Regions from separate parts of the Nocardioides aestuarii genome, predicted to be linked through region 1. Evidence: predicted binding sites of a transcription regulator. Region 1 holds the regulator's gene; the other holds the start of a gene.
What was found. The regulator HrcA, encoded in region 1, represses chaperone genes, less so after heat shock. The targets are predictions, from matches to a motif close to TTGGCACTCGNNNNNNNCGAGTGCCAA.
Positions count from the first base shown of each region.

Region 2: groL (chaperonin GroEL) is a predicted target of HrcA. The motif match lies at 1,945-1,971, and genes of this name have one in related genera.

Region 1 covers NZ_BAAAJT010000002.1:3,386,446-3,401,231, forward strand. The annotation lists gene hemW (radical SAM family heme chaperone HemW) at 1-921, shown strand, start outside; gene ABD091_RS17000 (MFS transporter) at 1,083-2,783, shown strand; gene ABD091_RS17005 (adenylate/guanylate cyclase domain-containing protein) at 2,783-6,310, shown strand; gene ABD091_RS17010 (Crp/Fnr family transcriptional regulator) at 6,319-6,975, opposite strand; gene ABD091_RS17015 (GAF domain-containing protein) at 7,008-7,526, shown strand; gene ABD091_RS17020 (S8 family serine peptidase) at 7,523-8,344, shown strand; gene ABD091_RS17025 (hypothetical protein) at 8,466-8,666, shown strand; gene ABD091_RS17030 (DUF4870 domain-containing protein) at 8,720-9,121, opposite strand; gene ABD091_RS17035 (DUF3097 domain-containing protein) at 9,157-10,008, opposite strand; gene ABD091_RS17040 (hypothetical protein) at 10,064-10,276, opposite strand; gene ABD091_RS17045 (MarR family winged helix-turn-helix transcriptional regulator) at 10,452-10,901, shown strand; gene ABD091_RS17050 (MBL fold metallo-hydrolase) at 10,887-11,747, opposite strand; gene hrcA (heat-inducible transcriptional repressor HrcA) at 11,833-12,840, shown strand; gene dnaJ (molecular chaperone DnaJ) at 12,881-14,053, shown strand; gene ABD091_RS17065 (16S rRNA (uracil(1498)-N(3))-methyltransferase) at 14,053-14,786, shown strand, end outside.
Region 2 covers NZ_BAAAJT010000002.1:1,160,251-1,175,036, forward strand. The annotation lists gene groL (chaperonin GroEL) at 143-1,774, opposite strand; gene ABD091_RS06035 (pilus assembly protein TadG-related protein) at 1,993-3,726, opposite strand; gene ABD091_RS06040 (TadE/TadG family type IV pilus assembly protein) at 3,734-4,327, opposite strand; gene ABD091_RS06045 (zf-HC2 domain-containing protein) at 4,538-5,239, opposite strand; gene ABD091_RS06050 (sigma-70 family RNA polymerase sigma factor) at 5,236-5,793, opposite strand; gene ABD091_RS06055 (right-handed parallel beta-helix repeat-containing protein) at 5,974-7,752, shown strand; gene ABD091_RS06060 (SGNH/GDSL hydrolase family protein) at 7,772-8,641, opposite strand; gene ABD091_RS06065 (MoaD/ThiS family protein) at 8,685-8,960, opposite strand; gene thrC (threonine synthase) at 8,992-10,278, opposite strand; SAM riboswitch class I at 10,289-10,419, opposite strand; gene ABD091_RS06075 (hypothetical protein) at 10,480-11,982, opposite strand; gene otsB (trehalose-phosphatase) at 12,198-13,034, opposite strand; gene ABD091_RS06085 (LytR C-terminal domain-containing protein) at 13,068-13,565, opposite strand; gene ABD091_RS06090 (DUF3263 domain-containing protein) at 13,573-13,869, opposite strand; gene ABD091_RS06095 (Gfo/Idh/MocA family protein) at 13,990-14,786, shown strand, end outside.

The sequences.
Region 1 (14,786 bases):
ACCCTGCTGCCGCCCGCGGACCTCGGGGCCGTGCTCGCCGCCATCGCGTCCGAGTTCGGCTTCGCCCCCGACGTCGAGATCACGACCGAGTCGAACCCCGACTCGGTGGCGGCGTGGGACCTCGACCAGCTGCGCGACGTCGGCTTCACGCGCGTCTCGTTCGGCATGCAGTCCGCGGTGCCCCGCGTTTTGGCGACCCTCGACCGCACCCACGACCCGCTGCGGGTCCCTGCCGTGGTGGAGTGGGCCCGGTCCGCAGGCTTCGAGCAGGTCAGCCTCGACCTGATCTACGGCACCCCGGGCGAGACGCTGGGCGACTGGGAGACCTCGCTCGAGGCCGCGCTGGCCTGCGGACCGGACCACGTGTCGGCCTATGCGCTGATCGTGGAGCAGGGCACCGCGCTGGCACGCGCCGTACGCCGGGGCGAGGTGCCGGCGCCGGACGACGACGACCTGGCCGAGAAGTACGTGGTGGCCGACGAGCGGCTCGGCGCCGTCGGGCTCGGGTGGTACGAGGTGTCCAACTGGGCGCGCGACGAGCAGTCGCGCTGTCGCCACAACCTGCTCTACTGGAACGGCGGCGACTGGTGGGGCATCGGCCCCGGGGCCCACTCCCACGTGGGTGGCACCCGCTGGTGGAACGTCAAGCACCCCGCGGCCTACGCCGACCGGCTGTCGGCCGGGGCCAGCCCGACCCACGCCCGCGAGGTGCTGGGAGCCGAGGACCGGCGGGTGGAGCGGGTGCTGCTCGAGCTGCGGCTGCGAGACGGCCTCGACCGCGACGTGCTGGACCCCGCCGGGCGAGCAGCCGTGACCGGCCTCGTGAAGCGTGGCCTGCTCGAGGCCGACGCGCCACGACTGGTGCTCACGCGAGACGGCCGGCTGCTGGCCGACGCCGTCGTGCGCGACCTGCTCCCCTGAGGCACCTCGCGGGGCCCGGACCGGTCCAGACCGCCGTCTCACCACGGTGACGACTTCTGGTCACGCCCTCCACCACGGGGTGCGACGGGGTCTACATTCACGGGGACGCCGACCGGGTACGGCGAGGGCGAGGGGAGGCAGCCTTGGCCGAGGAAACCGGCATGGCGTCGGACGAAGGGCAGTCAGCAGCGGGGCGGCCCGGCCGCCAGAGCGCCTGGCGCGCCGTGCTCGGCAATCCCGACCTCCGCCGGGTCCAGCTGGCCTTCCTCGGCTCGGCCGTCGGCGACTGGGCCTACGCCACGGCCATCATCGTCTGGGCCTACGACGCCGGTGGGGCGAGCGCGGTGGGCGTCTGGATGGGCGTCCGACTGGTGCTCGGCGCCCTGACCACGCCGCTGGGTGCGCTCCTCGCCGACCGCTGGCCGCGCAAGCGGCTGATGATGCTGACCGACGGGGTGCGCGCCCTGCTGGTCACGGTCGCCGCGGTGTTCGTGGCGCTCGACGTGCTGCCCCTCGTGGTGTTCGTGTGCGCCACCCTCGCCTCGTTGCTGGCGTCACCGTTCCTCATCGCGCAACGGTCACTGCTGCCGAGCCTCGCGAGGACGCCGGCCGAGCTGTCGGCGGCCAACGGTGTCCACAGCACGATCGACAGCCTCGCGGCCTTCGTGGGTCCGGCGCTGGCCGCGGCCCTGCTGGTGGCGACCGACGTCCCGGTCGTGCTGATGGCCAACGTCCTGACCTTCCTGTGGTCCTTGGCGCTCGTGAGCCGGATCTCCACGGACGGTGCCCCCGGCCGGGGCGGGGCCGGCACCGACGAGGCAAGGAGCGGGGCGGAGAGCGGTGCGGACGATCCGGCCACCGAGGGGTTCGTGAAGGAGACCCTCGCCGGCTTCGTGCTCATCGGCCGGGACCGGGTGCTCCTGCTGACCACCTTGCAGGTCAGTCTTCAGACGGTGGTGGCCGGCGCGCTGCCGGTGCTGCTCGTGGTCATGGCGGACGACATCCTCGGCTCGCCGGACACCGGCTTCGGTCTCCTCAACGCCGTGATCGGGGTCGGCTCGGTCGTCGGCGGCGTGCTGGCCATTGCTCGCGCCTCCCGGCCGACACTGGGCCGCGACCTCACCGTCGGCGTGGTGATGTGGTCGCTGCCCCTGCTCCTGGTGAGTCTGTGGCCGACCGGGCTCTCGTGCCTGATCGCCGCCGCGCTGATCGGGATCGCCAACCCGCTCGTCGACGTCAACCTGGACACGATCCTGCAGCGGATCGCTCCCGACGAGCTGCTGGGACGCGTCTTCGGCGCCGTCGAGTCGTGCTTCATCGCCACGATGGCGGTGGGGGCGTTGCTGGTCCCCCTGCTGCTCCAGGTGACGTCGCTCCGGACCACGCTCGTCGTGATCGCGATCCCGGTCGGGCTGCTGGCGCTCGTCGGACTGCCGGCGATGATCCGCTTCGACGCCCGCATGGTGGAGCCCCCGGGGCTCGCCCTCGTCCGGGGCCTGGACCTCTTCGCCCCGCTGGATCCGGCCACCACGGAGCAGCTGGCCCGGTCGCTCGAGGAGCGGCGCTACGACCGGGGCGACGTCCTCGTCAGGGAGGGAGAGCCGTCCGACCTGTTCTACGTCGTCGCCTCCGGGCGCGTGGAGGTCACCCAGGCCGGCAGGGTGCTGCGCGAGGAGTCGGTGGGCGAGTACTTCGGCGAGATCGGCCTGCTGCGCGACGTCCCGCGCACGGCGACGGTCACGGCGCTGGAGCCCACCGTGGTGGTCACCCTCGCCCGTGCCGCCTTCCTCGAGGCGGTGAGCGGGCACCGGGAGTCCGGTCTGGTCGCCGAGGCCGTGGTGCGCCGGCGGTTGGGGGCCTGATGGCGAGCACCTGCGCGACCTGCGCCACCGAGCTACCTGCGGGCGCCCGGTTCTGCCTCGCCTGCGGTGCCGCGCAGCCGGCCCCGGGGTGCGTCAGCTGCGGGGTCGAGCTGCCGTCCGGGTCGCGGTTCTGCCTGTCCTGCGGGGCGCCCCAGCCGACAGCGGCCGCGGGCGGGGAGCCGCGGGCCGCGGCGGCCGGGGGACCCTCGGTGGCGCGCCGCGTCACGAGCGTGCTCTTCGGCGACCTGGTCGGCTTCACGGCGTTGTCCGAGACCCGGGACCAGGAGGATGTCCGCGAGCTGCTGACGGCCTACTTCGACGAGTGCCGGAGGATCATCTCCCGCTACGGCGGCACCGTGGAGAAGTTCATCGGCGACGCGGTGATGGCGGTCTGGGGGGTCCCGACCGCCCACGAGGACGACGCCGAGCGCGCGGTGCGCGCCGGGCTGGAGCTGATCAGCGCCATCGAGGCCATGGGCGCGCAGGTGGGTGTCCCCGACCTGGCGATGCGGGTCGGCATCGTCACCGGCGAGGTGGCTGTCTCCGTGGGGGCCGAGGCCCAGGGCATGGTCGCCGGCGACGCCGTCAACACCGCCTCCCGGGTGCAGGCGGCGGCCTCGCCGGGACAGATCTGGGTGGACGAGACCACGCGGTTGCTGACCTCGTCGGCCATCTCGTACGCCGACGCGGGGAGCCACGTGCTGAAGGGCAAGGCGGACCCGGTGCCGCTGTGGGCGGTCCGGGCGGTCGTGGCGGGTGTCGGCGGGGCCCAGCGTGCCGACGGGCTCGAGGCACCGCTGGTCGGCCGTGACCGCGAGCTCCGTCTCGTCAAGGAGCTGTTCCACGGGATCGAGGACAGCCGGCGCCCGGCACTGCTCGTGGTGGACGGGGAGGCCGGCGTGGGCAAGACCCGGCTCGGCTGGGAGTTCGAGAAGTACGTCGACGGCCTGAACTACGTGGCCCGCTGGCACAGCGGCCGGTGCCTCGCCTACGGCGAGGGCGTGGCCTACTACGCGCTGGCGGAGGCCATCCGCGCCCGGTTGCTGCTCCTCGCCGCCGACGCCGGGGTCGACGAGGAGGACGAGAACGCCCTGCTCGAGCTCGGGCTCACCCGCTACGTCCCCGACGGCGAGGAGCGCGAGTGGCTGCGGCCCCGCCTCGGCGCGCTGCTCGGGATCGGGACCGTGGGAAGCCCCTCCCGTGAGGACCTGTTCTCGGCGTGGACGACGTTCCTCCACCGCACCGGTGAGGACGAGCACCCGGTGGTCCTCGTCATCGACGACGCCCACCACGCCGACGACAGCCTGCTCCAGTTCCTCGACTACCTGCTCTCGGTCGGAGACTTCGGCTGCCTGGTGCTGCTCCTCACCCGCCCCGGCCTCCTCGAGACGAATCCCGGGCTCGCCACGAACCGCCGGGCCACCGTGCTGCACCTGGAGGCGCTGTCCGACACCGACGTGGGACGCCTGCTCGACGGGCTGCTCGCCGGGTTGCCGGAGGCCGCCCGGACCTCGCTCGTCGACAGGTCGGACGGGGTGCCGCTCTTCGCCGTGGAGACGGTGCGCTCGCTCATCGACCGCGACCTCGTCGTGCCGCGCGGGGGCCAGTACGTGCTGGCCGACCCGGACACCCTCGACCTCGACTCGATCGGTGCACCCGCGTCTCTGCAGGCGCTGATCGCCGCGCGCCTGGACACCCTCGACACCGAGCAGCGCCAGGTCCTCGACCGTGCCAGCGTGATCGGTGACGCGTTCGACCGGGCGCTGATCGCGCGGCTGTGCCCCGAGGTCCCCGACGTGCAGCAGGCGCTCGACGCGCTCGTCCGGTTGCAGCTGGTCAGCCGGGAGTCCAACCGCTTCACCACGGAGCACGGGCAGTTCCGGTTCGTCCAGGGAGCGGTCCGGCAGGTGGCCTACGGGACGCTCTCCCGTCAGGACCGCAAGCAGGGTCACCTCGCGGTCGTCGAGGCACTGATGGCCGATGCCTCCGCCGCGGGTGAGCGGGCGCCGATCGTGGCGAAGCACCTGCTGGAGGCGCTCGACGCCGCGCCGGACGCCGGCGACGCGGCCACCCTGGCCGACCGGGCCGTCGTCGCGCTGCGCGACGCGGCCGCCCGGGCGCAGGCGCTCGGAGCGCCCCGGGAGGCCGCCGCCCACCTGACCGAGGCGCTCGACCGGTGCGTGGAGCCGGCTGACCGGGCCGGCGTGGAGACCGACCTCGCCCGGGCGCTCGACCTGGCGGGGCGCCACGACGGGGCGGTGGAGCACGCCGAGCGCGCGCTGGCCCTCTACGAGTCCCTGGGGGACGAGAAGGGCGCCGGGCTCGCCGTGGCGATCCTGGGACGCTCGATGACGAGCGTCGGTCGCTACGAGGACGCCCGGGACCTCGCCGACACCCGCTACGCGCTGGTCCGTGCCCGGGGCGACCTCCCGGAGGTCGAGCTGGAGCTGATGCGCGTACGGGCCAGCAGCAGGATGCGGAACGGGGAGGAGTTCCTCGAGGAGGCGGCCGAGCTGGCCCGGCTCGCCGAGTACGTGGGGGACCGCGGCCAGATCGCCTTCAGCTTCGGCCTGATCGCCCTCCACTTCCAGGCGAGCGGCGCGCGGGCCCTGGGCAGGTTGCTCCTCGAGGGCCAGGCCGAGGTGGCGCGCGAGCTGCACGACTCCGCGGTGCTGGCGGCGGTGCTGTCCAACCTCTGCGCCGACTGCAACTGTGACGACCTCGCCGAGGCCGACGACTTCGGCACCGAGGGGCTCGCGGTCGCGCGCACCCTCGGGGACCACGCCTGGCTGAGCGTCACCTCCATCAACCTGATGACGTGTCTCCTCGGCCGGGGCGACTGGGACCGGGCGCAGGAGCTCGCCGACGAGGGCGGGCTGGTCGACGACCTCTACGCCCCCTACCTGGAGCTCGTGCGCTCCGTGCTGCTCCGAGCCCGCGGCGGCGTCTGGTCGCCGGGTCAGGAGTACCTGCGGGAGGCCAGCGGCGAGGACGAGGGCAGCCGCTCGCTCCGCGAGCTGGTCACCGCCATCGAGCAGGCAGACCGCGGCCCGGACGCCGTCGACACGGCGTTGCGCGCCGCCGACAGGATGCACGCCTTGGTCGGCTTCGTCGACGACTTCCCCTGCGTCTACGCCGTCGCCGTGGACCTGCTCGCCGACCTGGGCGCCCATGAGGGGCTGGCCCGGCTCTTGCACCTGGTCGACGCGAACGAGGCACGTGTCCGGCTGCCCGCGGGGACGCTGAGCAGCTACCACCGCGCACGCGCACTGCACGCTCAGCACGGGGGCGCCGACCCGGAACGGGTGGAGGGCGACTTCCGGGAGGCCCTGCGCCAGGCCCGCTCGTGGAAGTCGGAGACCTGGGCCGCGCGGATCCACGCCGACCTCGGCACCTGGCTGGTGCGGCAGGGTCGCGCGGAGGAGGCCGGCGAGCCCCTCCGTGCCGCACGCGCCGGGTACGAGCGCCTCGCCGCTGCCCGCTGGCTGGAGCAGCTGGACGCGGCCCTGTCAGGGGTGCCGACGTGACCGCCCGGTCAGCCGGCGCGCTCGGCCAGCCGGTCCCGGTCGAGCACCACCACCCGGCCACGACCGAGGCTCACCACGCCCTCGGCCGCCAGGCGCTGGAGCACCTGGTTGACGCTCGGCCGGCTTCCGCCGACCAGCTCGGCCAGCACCTCCTGCCTCAGGGGGACCGTCACCGGGCCCGGGCCCACGGCGTACATCGCGGCGAGCTCGTGGAGGCGCCGGTGGACCCGTTGGTCCAGCGCGTCGTAGGTGGCCTCGACCAGGCGCGACGACAGCTCCTCGACCCGGCGTGCGAGCAGCACCAGGAGCATGTGGTCGGCGGCGCGGTGCCGCCTGCGGAGGTCCGCGAACGCGGTCGCGCCCAGCACCCTGGTCACGGAGGGCTCGAGCGCGAGCACGGTCGCCGAGCGCCTCGGTGCGCGGCCGTCCAGGAGGGAGAGCTCGCCGAAGTAGCTCCCGGGGCCGAGGACGTTGATCGTGGCCGTGTCGCCGTCCGCCGTCGTGACCTGCACGGCGAGCCGACCCGACTCGACCAGGTGGAGGCTGTCGGCGGGGTCGCTCTCGTGGACGAGGACCTCGCCGGTCGTGAAGCTGCGCCGGCGCGTGGTCGCCAGCACCTGCTGCCGCTCGGCCTCGTCCAGCGCTGCGAGCAGCGACCACTCCATGGCGCCAGTGAAGCATCCCTCGGGGCGGGCGCGTGAGCGACCGGGCCGCGCTGCGGACGGCGGTGGCCGCCGTCCGCGCGCTCTACGACGCGGCCGCCTGCTCGCTCGCGCTGGTCGACGAGGACGGATCCACCCTCGTCTACGTCGTCGCCGACGGCGTCGGAGCCGACGAGATCGTGGGCGTCTCACTGCCGGTCAGCCGCGGCATCGCGGGCTGGACCGCGATGTCCGGGCAGCCCATGGTGGTCAGCGAGGTCGCCGCGGACGCCCGGTTCGCCCGGGACGTCGCGGAGTCCACCCACTACGTCCCGACGACCATCCTCACCGCGCCCCTCTTCGACGCCGACGGGGAGGCGTCCGGGGTGGTGTCGGTGCTCGATCCCGGCGTCGTCGCCGACCGGGAGTGGACCCTGGCCGTGCTCGGCACGCTGGCTGCGGTGATGGGCCTCCTGGTGGCCACTGGTGACGGGACACCAGGGACCGAGGACCAGGCCCGGTTGGCCGCCCTGGGGCGTCGCGTCCTGGACGCGGTCGAGGACCTGGGCCCGTGAACGTGCTCCCGGCGTGGTCGGCGGCCTTCCACGGAGGACAGCTGGCGACGGTGCTGTCCCTGCCGCTGCCGGACGTGCGCGACTGGGCCTTCGCCGGGTCCACCGGTGCCGGGGTCAAGGTCGCCGTGGTCGACAGCGGGGTGGACGGCGGTCACGCTCGCGTGGGCGGGATCTCCGGCGGGGTGGCGCTGGAGGTCGACACCTCGGCCCCGGGCGGGTTCCGGGTGGTGCCCGGGCCCCATGAGGACCTGGTGGGTCACGGCACGGCGTGCGCCGCGATCATCCGGTCCCTGGCCCCGGAGGCCGAGATCTACAGCGTGAGGGTCCTGGGGGCCAACCTGAAGGGCCACGGGGCACTCCTCCACGCGGGCATCGCGTGGGCGGTCGACCAGGGGATGTCGGTGGTGAACCTCTCCCTGTCGAGCAAGAGCGAGAAGCTCTTCGCCCCCCTCCACGAGGTCGCCGACGAGGCCTACTTCGGCGGCACGCTGCTGGTCTCGGCCGCCAACAACCAGCCCGGGCCCACCTACCCGTCCCAGTACTCGTCGGTCGTCTCCGTCGCGGCGCGGCGGGGCTCGGGCCCGATGAGCCTCGCCTACAACCCCCGTCCGCCGGTCGAGTTCGGCGCCCACGGCATCGACGTCGACGTCGCCTGGTCCGGTGGCGGCTCGATCGTGGCGACGGGCAACAGCTTCGCCGCCCCGCACGTCACCGGCATGGCGGCGCTGGTGCTGGGCAAGCACCCGACGCTGACGCCCTTCCAGCTCAAGTCGGTGCTGCAGGCGGTGTCGGACAACGCGGACCCGTCACCGACATGACCGTGCGTTGTGTCAGCGACCCGACAGAACTCTCGCAGGAGCAGGAGCACGATGCAGTCATCCGGACCCGCTCGGGTCCGACCCACCAAGGCCTCGCCGGCCACACCACCAGGAGCGCATCATGAGGCAGAACATGGAGATCTTCCCCGGGGACGAGCCCCAGCAGGACGTGGAGGGCCACATCAGGACGAGCACGGTCCTGGAGGGCGACGAGGGGGACGTGGAGGGTCACATCAGGACGAGCATGGTCCTGGAGGGCGACGAGGAGGACGTGGAGGGCCACATGCAACCGCCCCGCGACCTCGACATCGAGCGCTTCTGAAGCGCACGGCCACGAAGCCCGGACCTCGCTGGGGTCCGGGCTTCTCGCGCGCCTCAGCTGATGAAGCGGATCGTCAGGGGGTAGCGGTAGTCCTCGCCGCGGCTGGCGGCCATCGTCGCCAGGATGATCACGATCAGGATCGCGATGCCGGCGGCGATCGCGACCGGCACGATCACCAGCAGCCCGATGCCGAGGGTCACGATCGCGAGCACGAAGGCCACGATCGTGCCGACGACACCGTAGATGAGGATCGAGATCTGGAAGTTGAGCGACTCCACCGCGTGGCGGCGCACGTAGGGCGAGTCGGCCTTCACCAGCATCACGACGAGGGGTGCGAGGAATCCGAAGGCGAACCACGCCGCCACCAGGGCGCCGATGTGGGCCGCCATGGCCCAGGTGTTGTCGTCGGCCGACTGCGGAGCCGGCTGCTGCGGGGCACCGTACGGGTCGCTCATGGGTCCAATCTAGTCGTCACGGGCCTCGAGGGAGGTCACTCGGCGGTGACGAAGTCGATCAGCTCCTCCACCCGTCCCAGGAGGGCGGGGTCGAGGTCCTGGAACCCGCGGACCCCGCCCAGCACGTGCTTCCACGCCCGCGCGATGTCGGCCTGGTCGCGGTGGGGCCAGCCCAGGCGCTGGCAGGTGCCCTTCTTCCAGTCCTCACCCCGCGGCACGGCCGGCCAGGCGCCGATGCCGAGCCGGTCGGGGCTGACGGCCTGCCAGATGTCGATGAAGGGGTGGCCGGTGATGAGGACGTGGGGGCCGACGTCCGAGCGGCGGATCGCGTCGGCGATGCGCTGCTCCTTCGACCCCCGGACGAGGTGGTCGACGAGCACGCCCACCCGGCGGCCGGGGCCCGGGCGGAAGTCCTTGAGGTGGGCGGCGAGGTCGTCGACACCCCCGAGGTACTCCACGACCACCCCCTCGATGCGCAGGTCGTCGCCCCAGACCTTCTCGACCAGCTCGGCGTCGTGGCGACCCTCGACGTAGATCCGGCTCTGGCGGGCGACGCGCGCCTTCGTGCCGTGGACGGCGACCGAGCCTGAAGCGGTGCGGGTGGCCCGGGCCGGCGCCGTCCGCGTGACCGGTGCGGTGAGGATGACCGGTCGGCCCTCGAGCAGGAAGCCCGCACCCAGCGGGAACGTACGCCGCCGTGCGCGCCGGTCCTCGAGGGTGACCGTGTGGAGGTCGCGGTCGACCGCGACGATCTCGCCGCAGAAGTCGGTCTCGACCTCCTCGACCACCTCGCCCTGGACAGCGGGCGCCTCCACGGCGCGGCCGTTGCGGGGGGCGCGCCAGTCGCTGGCGAGGACGTCGGAGCCGTAGCGGTCGCGGGAGGTCACCGGGTCAACGCTAGGCGTGGTCGCGCCCGCCACCGCGCCCGGCGCGCCGGGGGGCTCAGGACTCCCCGGCGTCCTCGGCGTCCTCGTGGTCCTGCTCGGCGCCCTTGCCGCCCAGCACGTCGAGGTCGTCGGGGAGCTCCTCCTCGTCGGGAGCCTCGGCGAGCGGGTTGTCCTCGCCGGGCTGGAGATCCTCGGGCAGCTGCTCGTCGTCGATGCCGTCGGCGCCGTCGGCGTCGGTCTGGCTGGTCTCGCTCTCGGACTCGCTCATGGTCCGAACCTAGTCCGGCCTCGTCCGTCGGCGCCTCATCCCGGGGGAGGGCCGGGCCGCCCGGAAGGACTGGGGGACGCACGTCACGTCCCGTGGCGTGCGGAAGTCCGAGAGCCGGACGACCCGGGGTCTGTGTCTTGTGCACAAGATATCTGGGGCTTGGTTCAATGGTCGGATGGCCCCCACCGAGACGCCCCGGCTCGAGGCGCAGCTCTGCTTCGATCTCTACGCCGCGTCCCGGGCGATCACGGCCGTCTACCGCCCGGCGCTGAGCGAGCTGGGCCTGACCTATCCCCAGTACCTCGTGCTGATGGTGCTGTGGGAGGACGACGACGTGACCGTCGGCGACCTCGCGACCCGGCTGCGGCTCGACCACGGGACCCTGACCCCGCTGCTGCGCCGGATGGAGGACGCCGAGCTCGTGACGCGTGCGCGGCGTGCCAGCGACGAGCGCGTCGTCGAGGTCGGGCTGGCCCCGCGCGGTGAGCGGCTGCGGGCGGAGGCGCCGCGCCTGTCGTGCCTGGCCCGTGACGCCACCGGCCTCGACGACGAGCAGATCGCGTCGCTCCAGGCGGTGCTCAAGCAGATGAGCGCCCACCTGGCGACGGGCTCAGACCAGCGGTAGCCGCTTCTGGCTGCGGGGGAGGTGCTCGTAGCCGCGCCGTACGGCGTCGGCCAGCAGCGAGGCCTCGAAGGGCCACTCGGCGGCCCCCAGTGCCTCGGTGACGGGGATCCCCCGCGACGCGAGGTCGCGGATGGTCTCGGCGACGACGCCGAGGTCGTCGCGCTGGAGCGTCACGAAGTCGCGGTCGACCGGCGCGCCGTGGCCCGGGACGACGACCGTGCCGGGGGTGACGAGGTCGAGGACGAGGTCAAGGGTGAGCGGCCACTCCATCGGCCACGAGTCGCGGCCCAGGGACGGCGGCCCCGACTCCTCGACGAGGTCGCCCGCCAGGAGCACGCCGGCGTCGGCGACGTTGACGACGAGGTCGCCCGCGGTGTGGCCGCGCCCGGGGTGGAGCAGCTCCACGGCCCGGTCGCCCAGGTCGAGGACCCGGACGGAGGAGAAGAGGTCGTCGGGCCCGACCACCGTCGTCGCGAGCACGTCGTCACGGTGGGGGTCGTCGCCGGCGGCGTAGCGCTCCCGGATCTCCTCCGCTCCCGCGGCCAGCTCGGCGGCGGCCTGCTCGTGGGCGGTGATCGGCACCTCGCCGTACGCCGCGCGGACCTCGGCGTTGCCGAAGGTGTGGTCGAAGTGCCAGTGGGTGTTGACGACGCCCACGACGTCGCCGGCGCCGAGCGCACGCACGTCGGCGACGACCTCTCGTGCGGCGGCGCCGGACCCGTGGGTGTCGACGAGGAGCAGGCCTCGTTCCCCGCCCACCAGCGTCACGTTGACGTCGAACCAGTCGTGGCGCGCGACCCACACGCGATCACCGACCTCACGGAAGGGGCTCACGACTCTGCTCACCTGAGAGAGCCTAGTAGGCTTGGCACTCCGGTCGGCCGAGTGCCAGAGCCGGACCGGCCCGAGACGACGACGAGGAGGTGCCCGCGTGCAGGACGACCGCAGGCTCGCCGTGCTTCGCGCGATCGTCGAGGACTACGTCGCGACCGAGGAGCCGGTCGGCTCGAAGGCTCTCGTCGAGCGGCACGGCCTCGGGGTCTCACCCGCCACGGTGCGCAACGACATGGCGGCGCTGGAGGAGGAGGGCTTCATCACCCAGCCCCACACCAGCGCCGGCCGGGTGCCGACCGACAAGGGCTACCGCATGTTCGTCGACCGGCTGGCGACCCTGAAGCCGATGTCGGTCGCGGAGCGCCGGGCGATCGCCACGATCCTCGACGGTGCGGTCGACCTCGACGACGTCGTGCAGCGGTCCGTGCGGCTGCTCGCCCAGCTCACCCGCCAGGTCGCGGTCGTGCAGTACCCCACCCTCAGCCGCAGCACCGTGCGTCACATCGAGATCGTCGCGCTCACACCCAGCCGGGTGCTGGCCGTGCTGATCCTGTCCACGGGCCGGGTGGAGCAGCGGGTCGTCGAGCTCGCCACCGACCTCGACGACGCCGCCCTCGCCGACCTGCGGCTCCGGTGCAACACCGTCGCGACCGGCGAGATCATCGCCGACGCGGTGACCGGTCTGCGCCGGCTGGCGACCGAGGCGCCGGCGACCGCGCCGGTGGCCGAGGTCCTCGCCGAGGCGATGTCGGACCATCGCTCCGACGAGCGTGTGGCGGTCGGCGGGGCCGCCAACCTGGCCCGCTACGGGGCGAGCTTCGACCTCGACGTACGGCCCCTCCTCGAGGCGATCGAGGAGCACGTCGTGCTGCTCACGCTGCTCGGCGAGGCGACCACGGGCGACACCCTCACCGTGCGCATCGGTCACGAGGGCCCGCTGCAGGAGCTGGCGTCGACCTCCGTCGTCGCGACCGGCTACGGGCCCGGCAACGAGGCGCTGGCGACGCTCGGCGTCGTCGGCCCGACCCGCATGGACTACCCCGGCTCGATGGCGGCCGTGCGCGCCGTGGCGCGCTACGTGTCGCGGATCCTCGACGAGGCCTGAGCCACACCCACACCCGAACGACCAACGACGAAGGACGACCTTGAGCCAGGACCTGTACGACATCCTGGGCGTGAGCCGCGACGCGGACGCCGATGCGATCAAGAAGGCCTACCGCAGGCTCGCCCGCCAGCACCACCCGGACGTCAACCCCGACCCGGCGTCGAAGGAGAAGTTCGGCGAGGTCTCGCGGGCCTACGAGGTGCTGTCCGACCCGCAGAAGCGGGCAGCCTACGACCGCGGCGGCGACCCGTTCGGCGGCGCCGCCGGCGGCGGGTTCGGGCAGGGGGCCGGGTTCTCCTTCACCGACATCATGGACGCCTTCTTCGGAGGCGGTGCCGCGGCCCAGGGACGCGGTCCCCGGTCGCGCGTACGCCGTGGCCAGGACGCGCTCATCCGCGTCGACGTCGACCTGGCCGAGGCGGCGTTCGGCGTCGCCCGCGAGCTCAAGGTCGACACCGCCGTCGTCTGCTCGACGTGCAGCGGCAGCGGCGCGTCGCCGGGCAGCGAGCCCGTCCCGTGCGAGACCTGCCGGGGTGTGGGCGAGGTCGCCCACGTCCAGCGGTCGTTCCTGGGCGAGGTCCGCACGCTGCGGCCCTGTGCCGCCTGCCGCGGGTTCGGCTCGATCATCCCCGACCCCTGCCGCGAGTGCTCGGGCGACGGCCGCGTGCGGTCCCGGCGCACCCTGACGGTGAAGATCCCCGCGGGCGTCGACAACGGCACCCGCGTCCAGCTGACCGAGCAGGGCGAGGTGGGACCGGGTGGCGGACCGGCCGGCGACCTCTACGTCGAGGTCAACGTCGTCGCCCACGAGACCTTCACCCGCCGCGGGGACGACCTCCACTGCACCGTGACGGTGCCGATGACGGCCGCCGCGCTCGGCACGACCCTGACGCTGCCCACGCTCGAGGCCGACGTGGCCACGGGGGAGGACCCGGAGCTGGTCACCAGCTTCGAGCTCGAGATCGAGCCCGGCACCCAGTCCGGGTCCGAGCGGGTGCTGCGCGGTCGCGGCGTCCCCGGGCTCCGCGGCGGACGCGGCGACCTCGTCGTCCACGTCGTCGTCGAGACCCCCGGCCGGCTCGACGCCCGCCAGGAGGAGCTGCTGCGCGAGCTCGCGGCGATCCGCCAGGAGGAGCAGCCGACCGGTCAGGTGCGTGCGGCGCAGAAGTCGGTGTTCGGCCGGCTGCGCGACGCCTTCAACCAGCAGCACTGATGTCGCTCCCGGTCCACCTCGTCACCTCGCTCGCCGACGTGGTCGTCGGCGACGACGTGGAGGTGACCGGCGACGAGGCCCACCACGCCGTCGCAGTGCGCCGGGTGCGGGCGGGGGAGCGGCTCCAGCTCACCGACGGCGCCGGCACCCTCGTGGAGGGCGCCGTCAGGGCGACCGGGAAGCGGCAGCTCACCCTCACCGTCGACGACCTCCGCCGCGTGCCGCGTACCGAGCCCGAGCTGGTCGTCGTGCAGGCGCTCCCCAAGGGCGACCGCGGGGAGCTCGCGGTCGAGGTGCTCACCGAGGTGGGCGTCGCGCGGATCGTGCCGTGGGCCGCCGAACGCAGCGTCGCGGTCTGGAAGGGCGAGCGGGCGGTGAAGTCGCTGGCCCGGTGGCGCTCAACGGCCCGCGAGGCGACCAAGCAGGCGCGGCGCTCCTGGCTGGCCGAGGTCGACGAGCTGGCCCTGACCGGCGACGTCCTCGAGCTGATCGAGGGAGCCGATCTCGCGGTCGTCCTCCACGAGGCGGAGACGGCGGCCCTCGCCGACGTCGAGGTGCCGGTCGCCGGCCGGCTGGTGGTCGTCGTGGGACCCGAGGGCGGTCTGACCGACGAGGAGGTCGGCGCGTTCGCCGAGGCCGGCGCCGTGCCGGTCAGGCTCGGCGCCGAGGTGCTGCGCACCTCGACCGCGGGGGTCGCCGCCTGTGCCGCCCTGCTGTCGCGCACCCCGCGGTG
Region 2 (14,786 bases), 2.2 Mb from region 1:
AGGGCCCCGACCACCTCGCGGTGGTCGGGGCCCTGCGTCGTACGGGGAGCGGGTGGACTCAGAAGTCCATCCTGGATGGACTTCTTCCCTTCGCCCGGAGCGACACCGCAGGCTCACGCCTGCGGGCCGCCCCGCGCTCCGGTCAGAAGTCCATGCCGCCCATGCCGCCCATGTCGCCGCCGCCGGGCATGGCAGCAGCCTTCTCGGGCTTGTCGGCCACGACGGCCTCGGTGGTGAGGAACAGCGCGGCGATCGATGCGGCGTTCTGCAGCGCCGAGCGGGTCACCTTGGCCGGGTCGAGGATGCCGGCCTCGATCATGTCGACGTAGTCGCCGGTGGCCGCGTTGAGGCCGTGGCCCGGGGTCAGGCCCCGCACCTTCTCCACGATGACGCCGCCCTCGAGGCCGGCGTTGACCGCGATCTGCTTGAGCGGGGCCTCGGTGGCAGCCCGCACGATGGCGGCACCGGTGGCCTCGTCGCCGGACAGGTCCAGCTTCTCGAAGGCCGACTCGGCGGCCTGGAGCAGGGCGACGCCACCACCGGCGACGATGCCCTCCTCGACGGCAGCCTTCGCGTTGCGGACGGCGTCCTCGATGCGGTGCTTGCGCTCCTTGAGCTCGACCTCGGTGGCCGCGCCGACCTTGATGACGGCCACGCCGCCGGCCAGCTTGGCGAGGCGCTCCTGGAGCTTCTCGCGGTCGTAGTCGGAGTCGGACTTCTCGATCTCGGCGCGGATCTGGTTGACCCGGCCCTCGATCTGGGCGGCGTCGCCGGCGCCCTCGACGATCGTGGTCTCGTCCTTGGTGATGACGACCTTGCGGGCCTGGCCGAGCAGCTCGACACCGGCGTTCTCCAGCTTGAGGCCGACCTCCTCGGAGATCACCTGGCCGCCGGTGAGGATCGCGATGTCCTGGAGCATGGCCTTGCGGCGGTCACCGAAGCCCGGGGCCTTGACGGCGACGGACTTGAAGGTGCCGCGGATCTTGTTGACGACCAGCGTGGACAGGGCCTCGCCGTCGACGTCCTCGGCGATGATGACCAGCGGCTTGCCGGACTGCATGACCTTCTCGAGCAGCGGCAGCAGGTCCTTGACGTTGCTGACCTTGGAGTTGGCGATGAGGACGTAGGGGTCCTCCAGCACGGTCTCCATGCGCTCGGGGTCGGTGACGAAGTAGGCCGAGATGTAGCCCTTGTCGAACCGCATGCCCTCGGTCAGCTCGAGGTCGAGGCCGAAGGTGTTCGACTCCTCGACGGTGATGACGCCTTCCTTGCCGACCTTGTCCATCGCCTCGGCGATGATCTCGCCGACGGTGGCGTCGGCGGCAGAGATCGACGCGGTCGCGGCGATCTGCTCCTTGGTCTCGACGTCCTTCGCCATCCCGAGCAGCTGCTCGGACACGGCCTCGACGGCCGCCTCGATGCCCCGCTTGAGGCTCATCGGGTTCGCGCCGGCGGCGACGTTGCGCAGGCCCTCGCGGACCATGGCCTGGGCGAGCACGGTCGCGGTCGTCGTCCCGTCACCGGCGACGTCGTCGGTCTTCTTCGCGACCTCCTTGACCAGCTCGGCCCCGATCTTCTCGTAGGGGTCCTCGAGCTCGATCTCCTTGGCGATCGACACACCGTCGTTCGTGATCGTGGGGGCGCCCCACTTCTTCTCGAGGACGACGTTGCGGCCCTTGGGGCCGAGCGTGACCTTGACCGCGTCGGCAAGGGTGTTCATGCCCTTCTCCAGCCCGCGGCGGGCCTCCTCGTTGAAAGCAATCAGCTTCGGCATAACTCCTGTGATTCCTATCGGGAGTCGTGGTGGTCGACGTGGTGGGTTGCCCGCGACGGACGGCCCGTCCGGACGGCGAACCCTGCTCGCCGTACGGGCGCGGACCTCAACGTCACCGCGTCAGTGGTCTCACTGTTGTCACTCTCATGCTACGAGTGCCAACCCAAGTATTAGCACTCGGGGTGGGCGAGTGCAAACAGCTCCCGGGCCCCGGAACGCTACTCGATCAGCCGGACCGGCTCGCCCTCGATCTTGGCCGTCCAGGTGGTCGAGTCGTTGACCGCCTTGCCGCTGCCGAAGTCGACCGCCACGCGGAACCAGCAGCCCCCCGGGGTCGTGGTGTCGCAGGTGTAGGTGCTCGGGATCGGGACCCGGATCTGCTGGCTGCGCCCGTTCCACCCGCTGGCGTTGATGCCGGTGATCTGGCAGCCGGTCAGCGACCCGGTCACCTTGCCCGTCCCGGTGCACCCGGTCAGGGTCGGCGGCAGGTTGGAGTCGGTCGGGGGGATCACCCGCATCGTCCCGTTGCTCGCCGCCTCGCCGACGTCGAAGAACCCGAAGACCAGGGTCTTGCCCTGGGCGGCCGGGATCACGCGGACCAGGTTGAAGTCCGAGGACGCCCCGGTCGCGTTCGCATAGATCGGCATCCGCTCCCACGCCGAGACCGCGATCGAGCCCGGGGCGACGCCCGGCGAGAACGCGCGCAGCGCGAAGCGGTTGGCCCCGCCGCCGCCGACCGCGGTGTCGTCGCCGGTCTGGGTGAAGACCTTCTGGTTGTTGGCATAGCCGCCCTGGCCGTCGGGGCTGGCCGTGCTGAGCGCGACGTTGGTCCGGACCTGGAGGTAGTAGTCGCCCTCCGCGGCCGGGGTGAAGGTGCAGAACGGCACCCACTGGTGGAAGACCTGCGCCAGCTGCGCGTCGTACTTCGGGTGGCCCTCCTTCAGCGACTGGTTGTGCAGGTCGTCCTCACCCCACCCCTGGTACTGCCGGACGCAGGACGGCACCGGCGGTGCGAGCCGCGGTTCGCCGGTGTCGGTCGGCGCGCGCAGCCCGAAGGAGGTCACGGTCGGCACCGACGTGGTCGGGACGTCGCCGCTGCAGAACTGGTTGGTCGTCGTCTGGTTGAGCTTGGCGTAGCGCGCGATCGCGTCGCTGTTGGCGTAGGGGTTCCAGCGGTTGTTGTCGACCGCGTTGCCCTTCGGCCCGCGCTCGCAGTAGTCGCCGTGCGCCACGAACGCCGGGTCGTAGATCTGCACCGAGACCGGCCGCCCGACGGCCGTGTCCGCGACGTGCACGAGGTAGAAGTAGCCCTGCGGGTCGAAGTCGGTGTTCTTCCCGCCGATGCACCCGTCGACCCCGGTCGCGCAGGTGCGGGTCATGAACTGGTCGCCGTTGCCCTTGGGCCAGTCGGGGCCGCCGATGTTGGCCCAGAACTGGGGGTTCGAGGTGCAGTTGGCTCCCGCGGGCACCGAGAGGGTGCTCGTCACGGGCGGTCGCGTCGTGGTGCCGGGCGGCTCGTTGCCCATCGTGTTGCAGGGGCTCCCCATCGGCGCCGGACCGTTGTAGTCCGCGACGGCGGTGCGACTGAGGACGGTGTCGGTGATCCCGAAGGACGCCGCGAAGCTGTTGCCGATGCGCGAGCTCACGGTGACCCGCAGCTGGGTCGGCTTGTCGCCCACGCTGACGTCGACCCGGGTCTCGCCGCCGTTCGGGTAGCCGTTGTCCTCGGCGATCTCGATCGCCCGGTCCCGCGCCTTCGCGAGGTCGTCGGGCATGTAGGTGACGCCCGCGGTCGCCGCGGCGTCGGCGGCCGCCTGGACGCGCTCCAGCTCGACGTACCAGCGCGCGACGTCCACGGAGATCGCCGCGAGCGGCAGCGCGATCACCGCGAAGAAGACAGCGACGAGGATCGCGGAGGCGCCGCGCTCCGGCGTACGACGTGGGGTGGTCATCGCGGGCTCACTGGTGCGCGTTGGCCGTGCCGGGCTTGCACCGGTCGGCCTCGAGCGGCTCGAACTGCATGACCGTCCGCTCCCGCATGGTGAGGCCGTCGCCGAACAGCCCCGTCATCCAGCCGTGGCGTGCCTGGAGCCCGATCCCGACCACGTCGCGATCGGGATCGTTGACGCAGGCGTTGACTCCCGCCGACGCCCACGACCCGGACGAGTAGCGGAACCGGTCGAGGCCGTCGTCCCAGACGTAGAGCACGCAGTTGGTCGAGCACTGGAGGTCGCTGCGACCCACCGGGTAGCCGTTGGTCCCCGCCTCGTAGACCATCAACCAGTCGATCTGGTCGGCGGGCATCGCCGTGCCCGCCTTCTGGATGGTGTCGGCGGCGGCCTGCGCGAACGCCGGCACCGACTGCGGCGAGCACGGCGGCGGGTCGGCGCTCGCCTGGCAGGTGCCGGGCCCGGCGTCCGCGGCGGCCGAGGCCGTGCGCGCCCCCGCCCTCACGCTGCTGCTCATCGACACGTAGTCGCGCATCAGGAACGACATCTCCAGGATGCCGAGCAGCAGCACCACCAGCAGCGGCACCACCAGGGCGAACTCCACCGCCGCGGCGCCGCGCTCACTGTTCCCCGTGCGTGTCCCCGCCCGTGCCCCGCAAGGCCGATGTGTGGTCATGGAGCATCCCCGTTCGCCGCTGCGCCGGGTCCCCTCCCGGCGCACGTCCACGCACGAAATTAGGGAAGCCTTACCTGCCTGTCCCGAAGACGGGGATTTCTTTGCCCTGCGGTGCAGACCACCGCCGGGTGGGCGGGCTCAGCCGTCGGCGAGGGTGGAGGCGAGGACCAAGGCTCCGTCATCGTCGGTCACGACGACCTCGGTGACGTCCTCCCGGAGCACCGAGCTCTGGAGGAAGCAGCTCATCGAGGCGTCCCCCACGCCCCGGAACTCGCCGGCCGGGACCAGGTCGCCGCCGGTCGTGCGGAACGCCGCCCGGAAGGTCTCGCCGTCCGCGAAGCCCTCCCCGACCAGCCGGAGCTCGACGCCCCAGGTGTGGGCGACCAACGCGGCGCTCTCGACCGTCACGCCGCCGTCCTCGACCTCCACCGCGATCGGCTCGGTCGGGACCGGAGCCGCCTGCGGCACGGTCGCGCGACCCACGACGCCGCCGGCCAGCGCCGCCACCAGCACGGCCGCGGCCGCCACCGCGCCCCAGCGGGCGACCCGGCGCCGTCGGTCCCGGGCGGTGGCGAGGTCGTCACGCCCCTCACGCTCGATCTCGTCGGCGACGGCACGGCTGATCCGGTCACCGAGGTCGGGCGCCGGCAGCGGCCGGTCGGCGTGGGCCGCCGGGTCGACGAGTCCGAGCCGGTCGGCCACCGGCTGGATCTCGGCGAGCTCGGCGCGGCACTCCGCACAGCCGTCGAGGTGCGCGCGGACGCGGTCCTCCTCCGCGGGCGTGAGGTGGCCCAGCGCGTAGCCGCCCAGCATCATCCGCAGCTCGTCGTGCCCGTTCACAGGCTCACTCCCATCTCGTCCATCGCGGCCCGCAGGGCCCGCAACCCGTAGAACACCCTGCTCCGCAGCGTGCCGACCGGGATCCCCAGCTCCGCGGCGACCTCGTCGTAGGGCCGCTCGCGCAGGTGGGTCTCCACCAGCGCCTCGCGGTGGTGGTCGGCCAACCGCCGCAACGCCTCCTCGACCACCCACCCGTCGAGGACCCGGTCGGCGACGTCAGGGTCGCCGACGTCGCCGGGCTCGGGCACCAGCTCGGGCTCGCGCAGGCTGTCCCGGCCGTGCCACGGCCTGACGTCCCGTGCCCGGGCGTGGTCGATCATCGCGTTGCGGGCGATCCCGAAGAGCCACACCCGCAACGAGCCGAGGTCGGGGTCGAACCGGTCGGCGTTGCGCCAGGCCTTGAGGAACGTCTCCTGGGTCACGTCCTCGGCCGCCGCCGGGTCACCCAGGCCCCGCAGCAGGAACCGGTAGACCTCTCCGCCGTGCAGCCGGTAGGCCGCGCGGATGCCCGCCTCGTCGGCCAGTCCGGCGCCCCCCACCTCGCCTCCGGCCATGGTGCCCAGTCTGTCCGTCACGGCAGTGGGTACGGCGCACGCGCGCCGCGCGTTCACGGACCGTCCCCGCCCGTCCCACGCCCGCCGCCCGAGCCGCTGTGAACGCGGTCACGGCGAGCCCCGTAACCACCACCACGGCGGACACCCGTCCGTCGGCCGACCGACACGAAGGGCAGGCAGATGACCACGCACGTGACACGAGGCAGGAGGCGGCTCCTCACGGGGACCGCGACGGGGGCGCTGGTGCTCGGCGCGCTCGTGGCCACGCCGGCACCGGCGACCGCGACCCAGGGCGGCGGCGACCGCGCGGAGAAGGCGCCGGTCGGGAAGCTGATGACGGTCCGGAACGAGCGCCAGCTGCGGCGCGCGGTCCTGAAGGCCAACCACCGCGACGGGATCGACCGGATCCGGCTCGCCGCCGACATCACGTTCGACCCCTCACGGCCCACCGGCGGCGGGGCGCTCAAGGGTGACCTCGATGTCACCGACGACCTGCGGGTCTTCGGTCGCCACCAGATCGACGCCAACGGGGTCGACCGCGTCTTCGACGTACGCCCCGAGACCTCGCTCCGGCTGACCGGGCTGTGGCTCGTCGACGGGGCCCCGGCCGAGGGCGAGAGCGGCGGCGCCGTGCGCTCGCAGGGCACGGTCCGGTTCAAGGGCGGCGCGGTCGTGGGCGGCTCGGCCACCGGGACCGGTGCCTCTGGCGGTGCGTTCATGAACGACGGCGGGGTGCTCCGGGTGATCGGGGCCCGCCTGCTCCGCAACGACGCCGTCCGTGCCGGGGGTGCGATCGAGGCCTTCGCCGGCCGCACGGTCGTGCGGGGCACGCTCATGAAGCAGAACACGGCCGGGGCCGAGCCCGGCAACGGCGGCGCGCTCCACCTGACCGACGCCGGCACGGTCACCGTCACGGGATCGAAGGTCGTGCGCAACACGGCCTCCGCCGAGGGCGGCGGCCTGTGGAACTCGGCCGTCGGCACCTTCCGGGTGCGCGACACCCTGCTCCACCACAACAGGGCTGCGGGCGCGGCCGCCGACAACGGCGGGGGCGCGCTGTTCAACGACGGCGGCACGATGACCGTCTCGGACTCCACGATCCGCCGCAACCGGGCCACCGGCGAGGCCGGCTCGGGCGGGGGCATCCTCAACAACCTCGGCACGCTCGAGGTGACCGGGTCGACCCTCGAGGCGAACGACGCCTCCCGCGCCGGCGGCGGCATCGAGGCCAACGTCGGCACGACCACCGTCACCGGGTCCGTGCTCAGCGGCAACAGCACCGGCGCCGCACCCGGCAACGGCGGCGGCCTCCACCTGACCGGAGCCGGCACCGTCGCCGTCGAGGGCTCGCAGGTCCTCGACAACACCGCGGCGGCCGAGGGCGGCGGGCTCTGGAACTCCGCCACCGGCGAGATGGACGTGTCCGACAGCGTCCTGCGGCGCAACGTCGCCGCCGGTGCCGCGGCCGACCAGGGCGGCGGCGGGCTGTTCAACGACGGCGGTGCCCTGACGGTCGCCGACTCGACCGTGGCCGACAACGACGCGACCGGCGCCGCCGGCTCCGGCGGCGGCATCCTCAACAACCTCGGCACGCTGACCGTCACCGGCTCGACCCTCTCCGGCAACACCGCGGTGCGGGCCGGCGGCGGCCTCGAGGCGAACGTCGGCACCACGACCCTGCTCGACGTCGTGATGACCGGCAACGACACCGGGAGCAACCCCGGCAACGGTGGCGCCCTGCACCTCACCGGCGCGGGCACCGTCAGCTGGACCGACGGCGAGGCCACCGGCAACACCGCCACCAACGAGGGCGGCGGCCTGTGGAACTCCGCGACCGGCACCATGACGGTGGCCGGGGTGACCATCGAGGGGAACTCCGCCCCCGAGGGCCCCGACGTCTACAACGACGGCGGGACCTTCACCGTGGACGGGACCCCGGTCCCGCCGCCGGGCGGCTGAGCGCCGACCGCACGACCGATCACGCCCCCGACCTCGCCTCGTGCGGGTCGGGGGCGTGGTGACGGGACGGGGCACCGGGAGCGTGGTGCCCGAAGGGCAGGCGGGCGTCGTGGTGGCCGAGGGCGGCGAGCAGCGAGGGCAGCATCGCCTTCGCCGTGCGCTGGTAGCCGGCCGCGCTCGGGTGGAACCGGTCGGAGCTGAACATCTCGTCGGGGTTGGCCCAGAAGAAGGGACCGACGACGTCGGCGAGCGAGACGGCGAAGGCCCCGGAGTCGAGTGCCGCCTCGCGCTGGGCGGTGGCCAGCAGCCGGGACGCCCGCGAGCCGAGGCTGCGTAGCGGCTGCGGCACCGGCCGCAGCGCACCCAGGTCCGGGCAGGTCCCGACGACGACCTCGGCGCCCCGGGCCCGCAGTGCCTCCACCGTCTCGGCGAGGTGGGAGACCGACTCGGCCACGGGCACCCGGTGGGTCACGTCGTTGCCGCCCACGACGACGACGGCCACGTCGGGTCGGTAGTCGGCCGGCAGCGTCGCGAGCTGGCCGCGCAGTGCCGACGACTCCGAGCCGACCACCGCCGCGGTCCGCAGTCGCACCGAGCGGTGGGTCGCCTTCGCCAGCCCGCGCGCGAGCCGGCCGCCCAGGGTGTCCTTGCGCCGCTCCGCCCCGAGCCCCGCGGCGATCGAGTCGCCGAGGACGACGAGCTCGACGGTCTCGCCGTAGGACTTCTTCCACACCCGGTCGGAGTCGGGTGCGTCCTCACCCAGCGGCTTGCCGATGATCCGGCGCGCGACCGCCGCCTGCCGCTGCAGCAGCACGCGGGCGCCGTACGCCGCCAGCCCGAGCACGCCGCCGGCCGACGCCCCGGCCACCACCCACCACCGTGTCCTCACGGCCCCAGTGGAGCCGACCACGGTGAACGGCCGGTGAAGCGGCTCAGCCCCCCGCGACCGCCGGGATGACCGAGACCTGGGTGCCGTCGGGTGTGGGGGTGGCGAGGTGGTCGAGGAAGCGGACGTCGTCGTTGCCGACGTAGACGTTGACGAAGCGCCGCAGCTCGCCCTGCTCGTCGAGGATGCGGCCCTTGATCCCGGAGTAGGACGCGTCGAGGTCGTCGAGGACGTCGGCCAGCGTGGCGCCGTCGGCGCTCACCTCCGACTCACCACCGGTGTAGGTGCGCAGGATGGTGGGGATGCGGACGGAGACGCTCATGGGGTGCTCTTCCTCTCGGGCTCTGGGGGTGTCAGGCGATGCCGGTGGCGGTGAACGCGTCGTAGGACGGCGCGATCGTCGCGGCCGGGCCGACCCGGTCGGCGACCGCGTCGAGGGTCTTCAGGCCCATGCCGGTGTTGATGACGACGGTCTCGAGCGAGGTGTCGAGCTGGCCGGTCTCGACCAGCTTCCTCAGCACCGCCACGGTCGTCCCACCAGCGGTCTCGGTGAAGACGCCCTCGGTGCGGGCGAGCAGCAGGATGCCCTCGCGGACCTGGTCGTCGGTGACGTCCTCGACCGCACCGCCGGTACGCCGGCAGATGTCGAGGACGTAGATGCCGTCGGCGGGGTTGCCGATGGCCAGGCTCTTGGCGATCGTGTCCGGCTTGACCGGGCGGATCGCGTCGACCTTCGCCTTGTAGGCGGCCGAGACCGGCGAGCAGCCCTCGGCCTGGGCGCCGTAGATCCGGTAGGGCTTGTCCTCGACGAGCCCGAGGGTGATGAGCTCCTGGAAGGCCTTGTCGACCTTGGTCAGCTGGGAGCCGGAGGCGACCGGGATCACGACCTGGTCGGGGAGCCGCCACCCGAGCTGCTCGGCGATCTCGTAGCCGAGCGTCTTGGAGCCCTCGGCGTAGTAGGGGCGGACGTTGACGTTGACGAACGCCCAGCCGTCCTCCTCCCCCGCGATCTCCGAGGCGAGCTTGTTGACGTCGTCGTAGTTGCCGTCGACGGCGACCAGCGAGTCGGTGTAGACCGCGGAGTTGACCTGCTTGGCGTGCTCGAGGTTGCTCGGGATGAACACGACCGTCTTCATCCCGGCACGCGCGCCGGCGGCGGCGACCGCGTTGGCGAGGTTACCGGTGCTGGGACAGGCGAAGACCTTGGCGTCGAGCTCGCGGGCCGCGCTCAGGGCACAGGCGACGACGCGGTCCTTGAAGGAGTTCGTCGGGTTGGTCGAGTCGTCCTTGACCCACAGGCGGTCGAGGCCGAGCTCGGCGGCGAGGTTCTTCGCGGGCAGCAGCCGGGTGAAGCCGGGCTCGGTGTTGGGGCTCTGCTCGATGTCGTCGGGCACCGGCAGCAGCGCCTTGTAGCGCCAGATGTTGCTCGGTCCCGCCTCGATCTCCTCGCGGGTCACGGCCGGGAACTCGTAGGCCACCTCGAGGGGGCCGAAGCACTCCGGGCACGCGTAGTGGGGTCCGAGCTCGGTGCGGTGGCCGCACTCGCGGCAGGCAAGGGCGACGGCGTGGCCGAACGCGCCCTCGCGGGGACCGGCGGTGGCCGGGGTGGTGGTCGACGTCTCGATCGTCGGTGCGCTCACGGATTCCTCCTCCTCATCTTCCCCGTGGCGACTCTCGCCCCGGGCCGGAATTGGCACCGTTTCCACCGGGCAGCCGGAGGCTGCGTGGTGGCGGTTGCCGGGACGTCGACGGGCCGTTCCCTCAGTCCCTCTCGATGAGCTGTCTGGAACTGTACGCCGCCGTGTCTCACGATGCGTCGGCCAGTCCCGCCATGTGGATGGTCAGTGGGCGATCCGTGCGCCCTGCCGCAGCCACCAGCGCGCCCCCGGACCGGCCGGGTGGGCGGTGTCGAGGGCGAGGTCGTGGAGGACCGGGTCGCCGGCCATGCCGAGCGCGAAGAGCGCGGCCTGGGCGGTGCCGTCGGCCGCCTTCCACGCGGCGTCGAGCACGCGCCTCTCGACCGGCTCGCCGGTGGTGCCGGCGAGCAGCAGCCCCGCCTGGAGCCGCTCGTCGGTCGCGCCCTCGAGCCAGCGCCCGGCCGCGCGCGCGGGTGCGGGCAGCCGCGACCCCGCCAGCCGTCGCGCCACCCGGCGGCGTACGAGCTGGTCGGCGTGGGCGTCGACGAGCGCGGCGAGCTGGGCGACGGCCGGCGTCCCGAGGGACGGGATCGCCCCGAGCAGCATGTAGGAGGTGACGGCCCGGCTCTCCAGCGGCGAGTGGGCGATGTCGAAGAGCAGCCGGGCGAGGACCGGCTGGTCCGGCAGCCCGAGCGGGCCGGTCACCGCTCGCGCGCGCTCCTGGGCGTCGTTCCACTCGGCGTTGACCCGCGACTTCGTCGGGTGGCTGACCCTGGGCACCGGCGCGAGCGGCCGCTGGACGCCGCGCCGCACCTTCTCGCGCGCCGGCGCCGGCATCAGCCGGACGAGGTGGGAGAGCCACTCGTGGCGCGCCGACCCGTCGGGGCTGGCGTTGAGCTGCTCGACGAGCGGAGGGGCGACGGTGCGCCAGACGCCGGCGTCGGGAGCGATCTGGGCCATGTTCTCCAGCGCGAGCGCACCGCCGACCACGACGTGGTCGCGCGGGTCGGCGAGCAGCTCGGTGCACCACTCGACCGCCTCGGCGTCGACGGCCTCCCCGACGGCGCTCATCAGGTCGTTGAGGACCTGGACCTCGGGATCCGCCACGATCTCGCGGGCGACCTCGAGCACGACGTGGCCGTAGCCGCTGCCTCGCAGCAGGGCGAGCGCCTCGTAGCGGGCGGGGTAGGCCGCCCCGACCGCGCGGGCCAGCTCACCGACCAGCCGCGAGACCAGCTCGCGCGCCAGGCTCTCGGGCAGGCCGACGGCGCCGGGCTGCGCCAGGGCCCGCGCCCAGGCCAGCCAGAGTCCCCCGGTGCTCTCGCCCCCGAGCAGCTGCTCGGTGGCCTCCGAGACCTCCCGGACCGTGCGCCAGCCCGGCGAGGCGTCCTGGTCGGCCGGGCTCACGCCGGGGAACGTGCGGCAGGTGACGTCGACCGGCGCGCGCAGCGATCCCGGGACCAGCCCGAGCGCCGGCTCGATCCGGTCGAGCAGCGCGCCGTGGCGCAGCTGCCCGAGCTCGAGCCGGTGGAGGGTCGTGGGGCTGGTGCCGATCTCCGTCGCGACCGACTGCATGCTGGGCGCTCCGCCCGGGGCCGCCAGCCGGACCATCCGCGCGGTCCAGCCGATCCGCACCGCGACGTCGACGTGCGCACCGAACAGTGCCGTCGTGTCGTCGAGCACGGCGGCGGGAGCCCCCCGCTTCATGATCGGACGATAAGCCCTGTTTCCCCCAGAACGCGGGACAACCGGACGAAGGGGTGTCACCGGGAGCGGGCGCTGCGACAGTGGCCACGCACTCGTCGTCGCGCGACGGGCCGATCCACGTCGGGGGAGCCGCGCGCCTGCGGTCGCTCGTCGCGGCCGCCCCGACCGGCCGGCGCCCGGAGGCCCGGCTGGTGCGGGGCGGTCCGGCCGACCGCCTACTCGCCGGCGTCGCGGGTGAGCCGGCGCAGCAGCTCGAGGACGCCGTCGGGACCCTCGACCAGCACGTCGGCGCGCTCGGCGAGCGCCGACTCCTCCTCGGAGAGCGAGCAGACCAGCAGGGTCGGCATGCCCTGGTCGCGCAGCTCCTCGACCGCGTCGAACGCGTCGAGGTCGCCGAGGTCGTCGCCGGCGAACAGGAAGCCCCCGGCGTCCTGCTCCTCGACCAGGGTGCGGACGGCGTTGCCCTTGCTCATGCCCGGCGCGCGCACCTCGATCACGTTGCGGCCCGGTTCGAGCGCCAGGCCGTGGCGGTCGGCCAGCTGCTGCATCGGCTCGAGGAGCCGGTCGCGCGCGGCCCCCGGCTCCGGCAGCCGGCGGGTGTGGACGGCGACGGCCAGCCCCTTCTCCTCCACGTGGGCCTCGCCCGCGTCGGCGCGGCGCAGCAGACGCGGGAGCTCGCGCTCGAAGGTGGACAGCCCCTGCGGCGGGCGCGGCGAGACCACGCGCCGGTTGGTCGAGCTCCACCGCTCGTTGCCGTACTGGCCGAAGACGAAGAGCTCCTTGCCGTGGTCGGCGATCTCGCGACCGATCTCGTCGAGGTCGCCCAGGGCGAGCGCCTGTCGTGCCGGCCGGCCGGTGACGACGGCGATGGCGCGCACGACCTCGGCCAGGTCGACCAGCACCCCCCGTCCGTCCGGGTGGATGTGGGCCTCGGCCGGGTCGTCGACGATCGGCGAGAGCACGCCGTCGAAGTCGAGCCCGATCACGCTCCGGGCGGCGGCGGCCGCCAGCTCGGCGTAGCGCTGCTCCGCCTCACGGGAGGTGAAGTCCATGCCCCCATCTCACCAGACCGGGAGCGGGACCGGTCAGGCGGCGTCGGCGGTGAGGACGACCGTCAGCCGGTCGAGGCGCATCTCGCCGACGGCCGGCATGGTCCGGTTGATGCCGAGGTCGAGGGCGAGCTGCTCGGCGGCTGCCTGGAGCCGGGCGGGGTAGTAGACGGTCGAGGAGGGGATGGTGCCCATCCAGTTGTCCTCGCCGACGACCTGCCAGCCGACGTCTCCCGCGCGGGCGGCGTAGCGACCGGCGAGGCCGGTGATGCCGGAGTTGTTGTAGACCTCGACGTAGACGTCGCCGCGGACGACCTTCGGCTTCTTCTCACGGATCTTGTCGGCCTTCTCGGGCGTGCCGGAGGGCTCGACCTCGGGCTCGGGCGCCGGTTGGGCGACCGCGGTGACCTCGCGCTCGGTCGGCTCCTCGCCGCGGGTCGCGACGTAGGCGATGCCGGCCATCGCCACCGCGATGACGCTCAGCATGGCGACCGGCGAGGGGAAGGCGACGCCGCGCTGGTTGCGGATGCGCACGGTCGGCCTAGAGCTCGAAGCCGAGGCGGCGCGCGGAGCGCTGGCGCTGGCGGGCGGACCGGAGCCGGCGGAGCCGCCGCACGAGCAGCGGGTCGGCCTCGAGCGCCTCGGGACGGTCGATCAGCGCGTTGAGCACCTGGTAGTAGCGGGTCGAGGACATGTCGAACTTCTCGCGGACCGCGGTCTCCTTGGCGCCGGCGTACTTCCACCAGTGGCGCTCGAACTCCAGGATGTCGCGGTCGCGGTCGCTCAGGCCCGGCTGCTCGCCGGCCGGCTGGCCGTGGAGGGCGTTCGCGGCGTCCATCGGAGTCTCCCCAGAGGTAGGTAGGTGCTGCTGGACCTCAAGGATAGGCGACGAACCACAACGGTGTCATTCGCTCTCCGGCGAGTCGTGGCGACCATCACGGGCCGTAGGTTGGTGGGCATGAGCACCGAGCCCGTCCCCACCCGCTGGGGCATCCTCGCGACCGGCCGGATCGCCGGCAGCTTCGTCACCGACCTGCGCGACGTCCCGGGAGCGAGCGTGGCAGCCGTGGGCTCGCGGAGCGCGGGCGGGGCCGAGCGCTTCGTGGCCGAGCACGGGCTCGACGGGGCGCGCACCCACGCGTCGTACGCCGACCTGGTGGCCGACCCCGACGTGGACGTCGTCTACGTCGCCTCCCCCCATGCCCTCCACCTCGAGCACGCGCTGCTCGCCCTGGCCGCCGGCAAGCACGTCCTGTGCGAGAAGCCGCTGGTCATGAACGTCGCGGAGGCCGAGCAGCTGGTCGCAGCGGCACGTGAGGCGGACCGCTTCCTCATGGAGGCGATGTGGACGGCCTGCCACCCGGTCGTCCGGGCGGTCGTGTCGGGCCTGGAGGAGGGCCGCTTCGGCATCCCGAGGCAGGTCCACGCCTCGCTGGGGTTCCGCGTCGAGGGCACCCCCGACGACCGGATGTTCGACCCCGCCCTCGGCGCCGGCGCGCTGCTCGACATGGGCATCTACCCGCTCACGCTCGCCGACCTGACGCTCGGCCCGGTCGAACAGGCGGTCGCCGTCGCGGACGTGGACGACCGCGGTGTCGACCAGGACGTCTCGGTCGCCACGCGCCACGCCGGCGGCGGGCTGGGCGCGCTGACCGCGTCGATGACCTCGGCGTCGCCGCGCACGGCCCACGTCGCGACCGACACCGGTCGGCTCGACTTCCCCGACTCCTTCCACCACCCGACCCACGTCACGTG